2 regions of the Pseudacidovorax sp. DMC4 genome follow, and region 1 is predicted to be linked to the other one. Evidence: riboswitches for the same ligand, from Rfam matches in the RefSeq annotation. Region 1 holds a riboswitch; the other holds the start of a gene.
The links. Region 1 has a riboswitch for glycine ahead of gcvT (glycine cleavage system aminomethyltransferase GcvT). Riboswitches for the same ligand answer to the same signal wherever they lie in the genome.
Positions count from the first base shown of each region.

Region 1 (4,406 bases):
CGTTGGCCTGGGCCGAGAACGGCTTCCGCCACATGACGAACAGCAAGCGCGACGTGAAGGCCCCCGAGGACCTCAAGGGCCTGAAGATGCGCACGATGGAGAACCCGGTCCATATCGCTGCGTACAAGACCTTCGGCATCATCACCACGCCCATGGCCTTCCCCGAGGTCTTCACCGCCCTGCAGCAGGGCACGGTGGACGGCCAGGAAAATCCGCTGCCCGTGATCATCTCGGCCAAGTTCGACCAGGTACAGAAGCACCTGTCGCTCACGGGCCATGTCTACTCGCCCTGCATCTTCGTGATGAACAAGGGCGTGTTCGACAAGCTCGCACCGGCCGACCAACAGGCCTTCCTGGACGCCGCCAAGGAGGCCGCCAAGGCCAACCGCGCCCGCGTGGACGAGGACGACGCCCGGGGCGTGGCCGACCTGCGTGCCAAGGGCATGACGGTGATCGACAACCTCGACAAGGCCAAGTTCGTGGCGGCGCTCGCCCCGGCCCAGGCCCAGTTCGAGAAGGACTTCGGCAAGGCCAACCTGGACCGCATCCGCAACTACCAGCCCTGACCGCGCCTCGGCAACACGCCTGCGCCTTTGGCCCGCCCCCGCCGGCGGGCTTTTTCATTCCCAAGAAACGCCTGTGAGATGAAAGACAAGTTCCTGGCCTTCGAACGCCGGACCACCGCACTGTCCATGGCGCTGGCCTGCCTGATGCTGGTGGTGGCCGCGTCGCTCGGCATGTTCCAGATCGTCACCCGCTTCGTGCTGGAGCAGCCGGCCGAGTGGAGCGAGATCCTGATCCGCATCAGCCTGATCTGGATGGTGTTCCTGGGCATTCCCATGGCCTTCCGCCAGGGCGCGATGGTGAGCGTGGACGTGCTCTACCGCTGGAGCCCGCCGCGCGTGCGCCGCCTGCTCGACGCGGCGGTTAGCCTGGCGGCCCTGGCCCTGATCGCCGTCATCCTGTGGTGGGGCTTCGACTACGCGATGCGCGGCCGGGTGCAGTCGATGGCGGGGCTCGAAAGCCTGTCGATGGTGTGGGCCTACCTGGCGCTGCCCGTCGGCGCCGCGTTCTCGATCTTCGGCATCGTGGGCAACTACCTCGACCCCAAGCGCCTCGAACTGGAGACCGCGCAATGACCCCCATCATGGTCGGCACGATGGTGCTGTGCTTCGCGCTGTCGGTGTCGGTGGCGGTGTCCATCGGCCTCGCGTCCATCGTCGGCATCCAGGTCAACGGCGCCAACATGCTGATCTCCGCCAAGGAGATCTTCAACTCGATCAACAAGTTTCCGCTGGCGGCCATTCCCTTCTTCATCCTGGCGGGCAACCTGATGGAGACCGGCGGCATCTCCCGGCGGCTGGTGGAGTTCGCCAAGAGCATCGTGGGCGGCATCCAGGGCGGCCTGCCCATGACCTGCGTGCTGACCTGCATGATCTTCGCGGCGGTGTCGGGCTCGTCGGTGGCCACCACCTTCGCCATCGGCGCCATCCTGATCCCGGCGCTCATCAAGCATGGCTATCCGACCAACTACGCGGCGGCGCTGCAGGCGACGAGCGCCGAACTGGGCGTGATCATTCCGCCTTCGATCCCCATGATCCTGTACGGCGTGAGCGCCGAGGTGTCGATCGGCGAGCTGTTCATCGCCGGCTTCGGCCCGGGCCTGCTGATCAGCGGGGCGCTGATGCTCTTCGTGTGGGTCTACTGCAAATGGAAGGGCTGGGGCAAGAACGATGGCGAGGGCCGCATGCCCTTCGGCCGTGCGCTGTGGCAGGCCGGCTGGGCGCTGCTGATGCCGGTGATCATCCTAGGGGGCATCTATGGCGGCGTGTTCACGCCCACCGAAGCGTCGGCCGTGGCGGTGTTCTACGCGCTGGTCGTCGGCATGGTGATCTACCGCGAGATCCGCCTGCCGGACCTCTACGCCATCCTGCGCAAGTCGGTGCTGTCCTCGGCCGTGATCATGTTCATCATCGCCAATGCGGGGTTGTTCGCCTTCCTGATCACCCGCGCCGGCGTGCCCGAGGCCATCGGCCACTGGCTGGAGGCGGTGCTGCAGTCGCCCACCATGTTCCTGCTCGGCGTCAACGCGGCGCTGTTCGTGATCGGCATGTTCATCGAGACCAGCGCCGCCATCATCGTGCTCGCCCCCATCCTCGCGCCCGTGGCCCAGCACTTCGGCATCGATCCGGTGCACTTCGGGCTGATCATGGTGGTGAACCTGGCGCTGGGCATGATCACCCCGCCCTTCGGCGTCAACCTGTTCGCCGCCTGCACCGTGGCGCGCATCTCGCTCGACAAGATCGTGACGCGGCTGATCCCGTTCATCCTGGTGGTGCTGGCCTGCCTGATGGTCATCACCTACGTGCCGGCGGTGTCGCTGGGCCTGCGTGACCTGGTGTACGGGCGCTGAGCGGCTTCAGATAGCGTCCGCGACGCGCGCCTTGTCCCTTACACTGCGCGCTTCGTCAGGAGAGAGCCCCGCGCGACGGGGCCGCCGAAGGCGCAGGACTCGACGAGTTCCGAACGCTCAGGCAAAAGGACTGGCGGCACGCCCCGGGTTCGGGGCGTTTCCCTGCTGGAGAGAGGCGTCGCGGCCCAGGCCGCGCGTCCACCGAAGGAGCAAGCCCCCATCGCGGGGTGAATCTCTCAGGTAAAGCGGACAGCCGGGGTGGACCACGACAGCCGTCGTGGCGCTGTACACCCCGTGAGATGCCCATGTCCGCTGCTGCCCCCTCTCCTGCCACACCCCTTCTTGACACCCCGCTGCGCGGCCTGCATGTCGAACTCGGCGCCCGCATGGTGCCCTTTGCCGGCTATTCGATGCCGGTGCAGTACTCCGCCGGCCTGATCGCCGAGCACCGCCACACGCGCACCGCCGCCGGGCTGTTCGACATTTCGCACATGGGACAGCTGCGCGTCTCGGGCCCCGAAGCCGCCGCGGCGCTGGAGACGCTGATGCCGGTGGACGTCATCGGCCTGGCACCCGGCAAGCAGCGCTACGGTCTGCTGCTGGACGACGCAGGCGGCATCCTCGACGACCTGATGTTCTTCAACGAGGGCGGCGATTCCTTCTTCGTCATCGTCAACGGCGCCTGCAAGGCGGCCGACATCGCCCATATCCAGGCCCGCATCGGCCGGCGCTGCACGGTGCAGCCCCTGCCGGATCACGCACTGTTGGCGCTGCAGGGCCCGCAGGCGGCGGCCGTGATGACGCGGCTGGCGCCGGGCAGCGAGCGCCACGTGTTCATGACCGGCGGCGCCATGGCCATCGGCGGCATCCCGGTCTTCGCCACCCGCAGCGGCTACACCGGCGAGGACGGCTTCGAGATCTCCGTCGCCGCCGCCGACGCCGAGCGCCTGGCCCGCCTGCTGCTGGCCCAGCCCGAGGTGGCGCCCATCGGCCTGGGGGCCCGCAACTCGCTGCGGCTGGAAGCCGGCCTGTGCCTCTACGGCAACGACATCGACACCACGACCACGCCCGTCGAGGCCGCGCTCACCTGGGCCATCCAGAAAGTGCGCCGCACGGGCGGCGAACGCGCAGGCGGCTTCCCGGGCGCGGACAAGGTGCTGGCCCAGCTGGACGGCAGCGCCCCGGTCGCCCGCCGCCGCGTCGGCCTGGTGGCGCTGGAGCGCGTGCCGGTGCGCGAGCACACGGCCCTGCATGTGCCCGGCGGCGCAGCCATCGGCGAGGTGACCAGCGGCCTGCTGGCGCCCACGGTCGACCGGCCCATCGCCATGGCGTACGTCGATACGGCCCACGCCGTTGTCGGCACCCGCATCGACGCCCTGGTGCGCGGCAAGCCGGTGCCGATGGAGGTCGTTCCCATGCCCTTCGTGCCGGCACGCTACTACCGCGGCTGAGCCGCTGCGCGCGCCCCTCTCCGCCTGCGTTCCGACATGCCGCACCGCGTCCGTGCCGTCAGACAAATGCCGACGCGCCTGCGCCCGGGGCGTACACGCAGCCGCCCCGCCCTGCGCTGATACTCGTCGCTCGACCTTTTCATTCAATCCCCCTCTTCTTCTTTCAGGAGCCCCGCATGACCATTCACTACTCCAAGGACCACGAGTGGATCGAGATCGCCGATCACGAAGCCGCCACCGTCGGCATCACCGTGCATGCGCAGGAAGCGCTCGGTGACGTGGTCTTCGTCGACCTGCCCGAGGTGGGCAAGACCTTCAAGCAGGGCGAAGTGGCCGGCGTGGTCGAGTCCGTCAAGGCGGCCGCCGACATCTACATGCCCGTGACCGGTGAAGTCGTCGAGGTCAACGAAGCATTGCGCGCCGACCCCTCGCTGGCCAACAGCGACCCGATGGGCGCCGGCTGGTTCTTCAAGGTGCTGCTGCAGGACAAGGACATGGCCGAGTTCGACCAGCTGATGGACGAGCCGGGCTACGCCAAGTTC
Region 1 covers NZ_JBQUYR010000022.1:3,326-7,731, reverse strand. The annotation lists gene ACT54X_RS27595 (TRAP transporter substrate-binding protein) at 1-566, shown strand, start outside; gene ACT54X_RS27590 (TRAP transporter small permease) at 645-1,139, shown strand; gene ACT54X_RS27585 (TRAP transporter large permease) at 1,136-2,413, shown strand; glycine riboswitch at 2,460-2,556, shown strand; glycine riboswitch at 2,569-2,676, shown strand; gene gcvT (glycine cleavage system aminomethyltransferase GcvT) at 2,719-3,864, shown strand; gene gcvH (glycine cleavage system protein GcvH) at 4,041-4,406, shown strand, end outside.

Region 2 (4,406 bases), on a different contig from region 1:
CCACAGCACGGGCCGCACCGCCGCCAGCGTCAACCGCTCGGCCACGACCAACGCCCAGACCCCCGCGAAGGCGACCGCCATGCCCAGCCGGTCGCCCGCCAGCCGGCCGGCCGCCGGCAAAGTTCGCGCCCGCAGTCGCGCCAGGCCCCACAGGCCGGCCAGGGCGAAAGGCAGGTTGCTCAGCACGTCGAAGGCGTTGGGGATGCCCCAGCGTGGTCGCACGTCGGCGAAGGGTGCGGCCACGGCCGGTGCATGTGCCTGCAAGTGGCCGTGCGCATCCAGGGGCAGGCCGAGCGCCGCCAGCAAGGCCGGCCCGGCCAGCCAGGCGGCGAGCCAGAGCAGCAGCAGGCCGGCCAGCGCCAGCCCGAGGCCGCGTGGCAGAAGGGCGGCGTCGGTGATGGTAGGCGCGGGGTCGGCAGCGGAGGCGGTGGATGAAGACATGGCCAGCAGGAGGACTTGAAGAAGGTGGCGCAGTCTCCCGGCCCACCCTCGCCGCCGAGGCTCATATTCCAATACAGTGGCAGACAGAACCACTCCAGGTATCGCCTGCCGATACCGCCTCGCCCCGTGAGCACCACCCAGGACCTCGTCAGCGCCATCAAGCGCGAACTCAAGGCGGCGCAGATGACCTACGCCGATCTGGCCGCGGCGCTTGGCCTGGCCGAATCCAGCGTCAAGCGCATGCTGGCCCGGGGCGACATGCCGCTGGCGCGCATCGACGCCATCTGCCGCGCCCTGCGTATCGACTTCGCCGACCTGGCGCGGCGCGTGGCCGACAGCCAGCCGCTGCTGCGCGAGCTGACGCAGGAGCAGGAGCAGGCCGTGGTGCGCGACCGCAAGCTGCTGCTGGTCGCCATCAACGTGCTGAGCCAGTGGACGCTGGAGCAGATCGTCGGCACCTACCGGATCACCGAGGCCGAATGCATCGGCTACCTGGCGCAGCTGGACCGCATCGGCATCATCGAGCTGCGGCCGCTCAACCGCTACCGCCTCAAGGTGGCCAAGACCTTCCGCTGGCGGCCGCATGGGCCGGTGATGCAGTTCTTCCGTGAGGAGGTGGTGCTCGACTACTATGCCGGCGGCTTCGACGGCCCGGCCGAGGGACTGCTGCTGGTGCACGGCTCCATCTCGCGGGCACTGGCGCCGGCCTTCCTGGAGCGGCTGCAGCGCGTGGCGCAGGACTTCGCCCAGCAGCACCAGACCGACCAGAAGCTGCCCGCTGGCGAGCTGGAGGGCTACACCCTTCTGTTGGCCATGCGGGAGTGGGAGTTCGCCCAGTTCACCCAGCTGCGGCGATGAAGGGCTTTGGCGCCAGCGCATCCGCCCCTAGAATCGCGCCCCGCAGGAGAACGCACCGCCCACCGGCACCGGCCGGGCGGCGCTACCGAAGGCGCAAACTCCCATAAACGCTCAGGTCGGTCCGGCAACGGGCCCGTACTGCAACATCCATCACGCCGTCTGGAGAGCCGCCACGCGATGTGGCGCACCGAAGGAGCAAACCCGCCGCGCGCGCTGCGGGTGAAACTCTCAGGTACCAAGGACAGGGGGAGCGGCAACCTGAACGCGTCATGCGGCGGTTGCTCCTTTGTGTTCCAAGGACGAGTCCCCGCTGCCGCGTTCATGCGCTGCAACCTGAAAGGGGTTCTTCCATGCGCGTGATCGTCCTCGGCGCCGGCCTGCTCGGCACCACCTCCGCCTACTTCCTCTCCCAGCTCGGCCACGACGTGACCGTCGTCGACCGCCAGGCCACGCCCGGCGCCGAGACCAGCTTCGCCAACGGCGGGCAGATCTCCGTCAGCCATGCCGAACCCTGGGCCAACCCCGGCGCGCCGCTCAAGCTACTGAAGTGGCTGGGCCGCGAGGACGCGCCGCTGCTCTTCCGCCTGCGGCCCGACCTGCGGCAGTGGCTCTGGGGCCTCGCCTTCCTGCGCGAATGCACGCCCGCGCGCACCCGCCACAACATCGAACAGATCGTGCGCCTGGGCACCTACAGCCGCGACGTGCTGCAGCAGCTGCGCCGCGACACCGGCATCGCCTACGACCAGCGCACGCAGGGCATCCTGCACTTCTATACCTCGCAGAAGGAATTCGACGCCGCCCAGGCACCGGCCGAGCAGATGCGCCAGCTCGGCTGCGAGCGGCAGGTGATCGACGCCGACCATGCCGTGCGCCTGGAACCCGCCCTCGCCCACATCCGTCCGCAACTCGCCGGCGCCACCTACACGGCCGAGGACGAGTCGGGCGACGCCAACCGCTTCACGCGCGAACTGGCCAGGAAGGCCGAGGCCGCCGGCGTGCGCTTCCTGATGGGCCACACCATCACCGCGCTGCGCGAGGTGGCCGGCGAACTGGACCATGTGGAAGCCACCGACGTGGAAGGCCGCTACCAGCGCCTGCGCGCCGATGCCTATGTGCTGGCCATGGGCTCGTTCAGCCCGCTGCTGGCGGCGCCGCTGGGCATCCGGCTGCCGATCTACCCGGCCAAGGGCTATTCCGTGACCATGCCGGTCAAGGACGCCAGCCGCGCGCACCAGGTCTCGCTGACGGACGACGAATTCAAGCTGGTGTTCTCGCGCCTGACCGGGCCGCAGGGCGACCGCCTGCGCATCGCGGGCACGGCCGAGCTCAATGGCTACGACCGCGACCTGAACACCGTGCGCTGCGAGGCCATCGTGCGCCGCGTGGAGCAGCTCTTTCCCGGTGCGGGCGACACGGCGCGGGCCCAGTTCTGGAGCGGCCTGCGTCCGGCCACGCCGAGCAACGTGCCGATCATCGGCGCCAGCCGCATCGGCCGGCTGTTCCTCAACACCGGCCACGGCACGCTGGGCTGGACGCATGCCTGCGGCTCGGGCCAGTCCATCGCGCGCATTGTGAGCGGACTGGCGCCGGAGGTGGAATTCGCCTTCACCGCCGCGACCCGCGTGGGCAACGTGCCCGGACCGCTCGCTAGCGCTGCCTGATCGGCTCCGACACACGGGCGCGCTATCGTCGGCCGCATGACCACCGCCCACCACCGCCGCCCCGTCGACCTGGCCAAGGCCTACCGCCTGCTCAACCACGGCCCCACCGTGCTGGTGAGCGCGGCGGCGGGCGGACGCCGCAACATCATGGCGGCCGCCTGGGCGATGCCCCTGGACTTCGACCCGCCCAAGGTGGCCGTGGTGCTGGACAAGAGCACCTTCACCCGCGAACTGCTGGAAGCCAGCGGCGAATTCGCGCTGCAGGTGCCGGTGCGGGCGCAACTGGACCTGTGCAACGCCCTGGGCAGCGTCTCGGGCCGGGATGCCGATGCGTTGGGCGGCCTCGACAAGTTCGCGGCCTATGGCCTGGCCACCTTTGCCGGCAGCGCGACGGACGCGCCGCTGCTGGACGGCTGCGCCGCCTGGCTGGAATGCCGGCTGCTGCCCGAGCCGCCGATCCAGCAGCGCTACGACCTGTTCCTGGGCGAGGTGGTGGCCGCCCAGGCCGATGCGCGCGTCTTCTCGGACGGCCGCTGGCATTTCGACGGCCACGACGCGCTGCGCACCCTGCACCACGTGGCGGGCGGGCACTTCCTGATCGACGGCGACGCGGCGGACGCGCAGCCGCTGGCACCGCTTCGGCGCTGAACCGGCCCGCCGCGCACTGCGGCGGTGCTTTTTGTACGCAATTTTTGGCGGCGATTGCGTGCAAACAATGAGCGCACGCTGGCACACGCCTTGCGTAGGCCATCGGCATGGACGCCATCGCCACGCCATCGCCCGCCGCCATCGAGCTCGTCGCGCTGACCAAGCGCTATGCGCAGGGCGCGCCAGCCGTGGACGCCATCGACCTGCGCATTGCCAGCGGCAGCTACTGCTGCCTGCTCGGCCCCTCGGGCTGCGGCAAGAGCACCACGCTGCGCATGATCGCGGGGCACGAGTCGGTGACCAGCGGCGACATCCTGCTGGAGAACCGCAACATCACCGACCTGCCCGCCGCCGCGCGCGGCACGGCCATGATGTTCCAGAGCTTCGCCCTCTTCCCGCACCTGTCGGCGCTGGACAACGTCGCCTTCAGCCTCAAGATGAAAGGCGTGGCCAGGGCCGAGCGCCAGGCCCGCGCGCAGGACCTGCTGGAGCGCGTCTCGCTCGGCCACCTGGCGCAGCGCAAGCCGGGTGAGCTGTCCGGCGGCCAGCAGCAGCGCGTGGCGCTGGCCCGGGCCCTCATCACCCAGCCGCGCGTGCTGCTGCTGGACGAGCCGCTCTCCGCCCTCGACCCCTTCCTGCGCGTGCAGATGCGCGCCGAGCTGCGCCGCTGGCAGAAGGAGCTGGGCCTGACCTTCATTCACGTCACGCATTCGCAGGAAGAGGCGATGGCGCTGGCCGACACCATGGTGGTGATGAACCACGGCCGCATCGAGCAGGTCGGCTCGCCGCATGCGGTCT
Region 2 covers NZ_JBQUYR010000006.1:123,662-128,067, forward strand. The annotation lists gene ACT54X_RS12955 (helix-turn-helix domain-containing protein) at 568-1,299, shown strand; glycine riboswitch at 1,449-1,554, shown strand; gene ACT54X_RS12960 (D-amino acid dehydrogenase) at 1,650-2,960, shown strand; gene ACT54X_RS12965 (flavin reductase family protein) at 2,997-3,608, shown strand; gene ACT54X_RS12970 (ABC transporter ATP-binding protein) at 3,716-4,406, shown strand, end outside.
Region 2: linked by a shared signal. The riboswitch ahead of ACT54X_RS12960 (D-amino acid dehydrogenase) and the one ahead of gcvT (glycine cleavage system aminomethyltransferase GcvT) in region 1 are both predicted to bind glycine.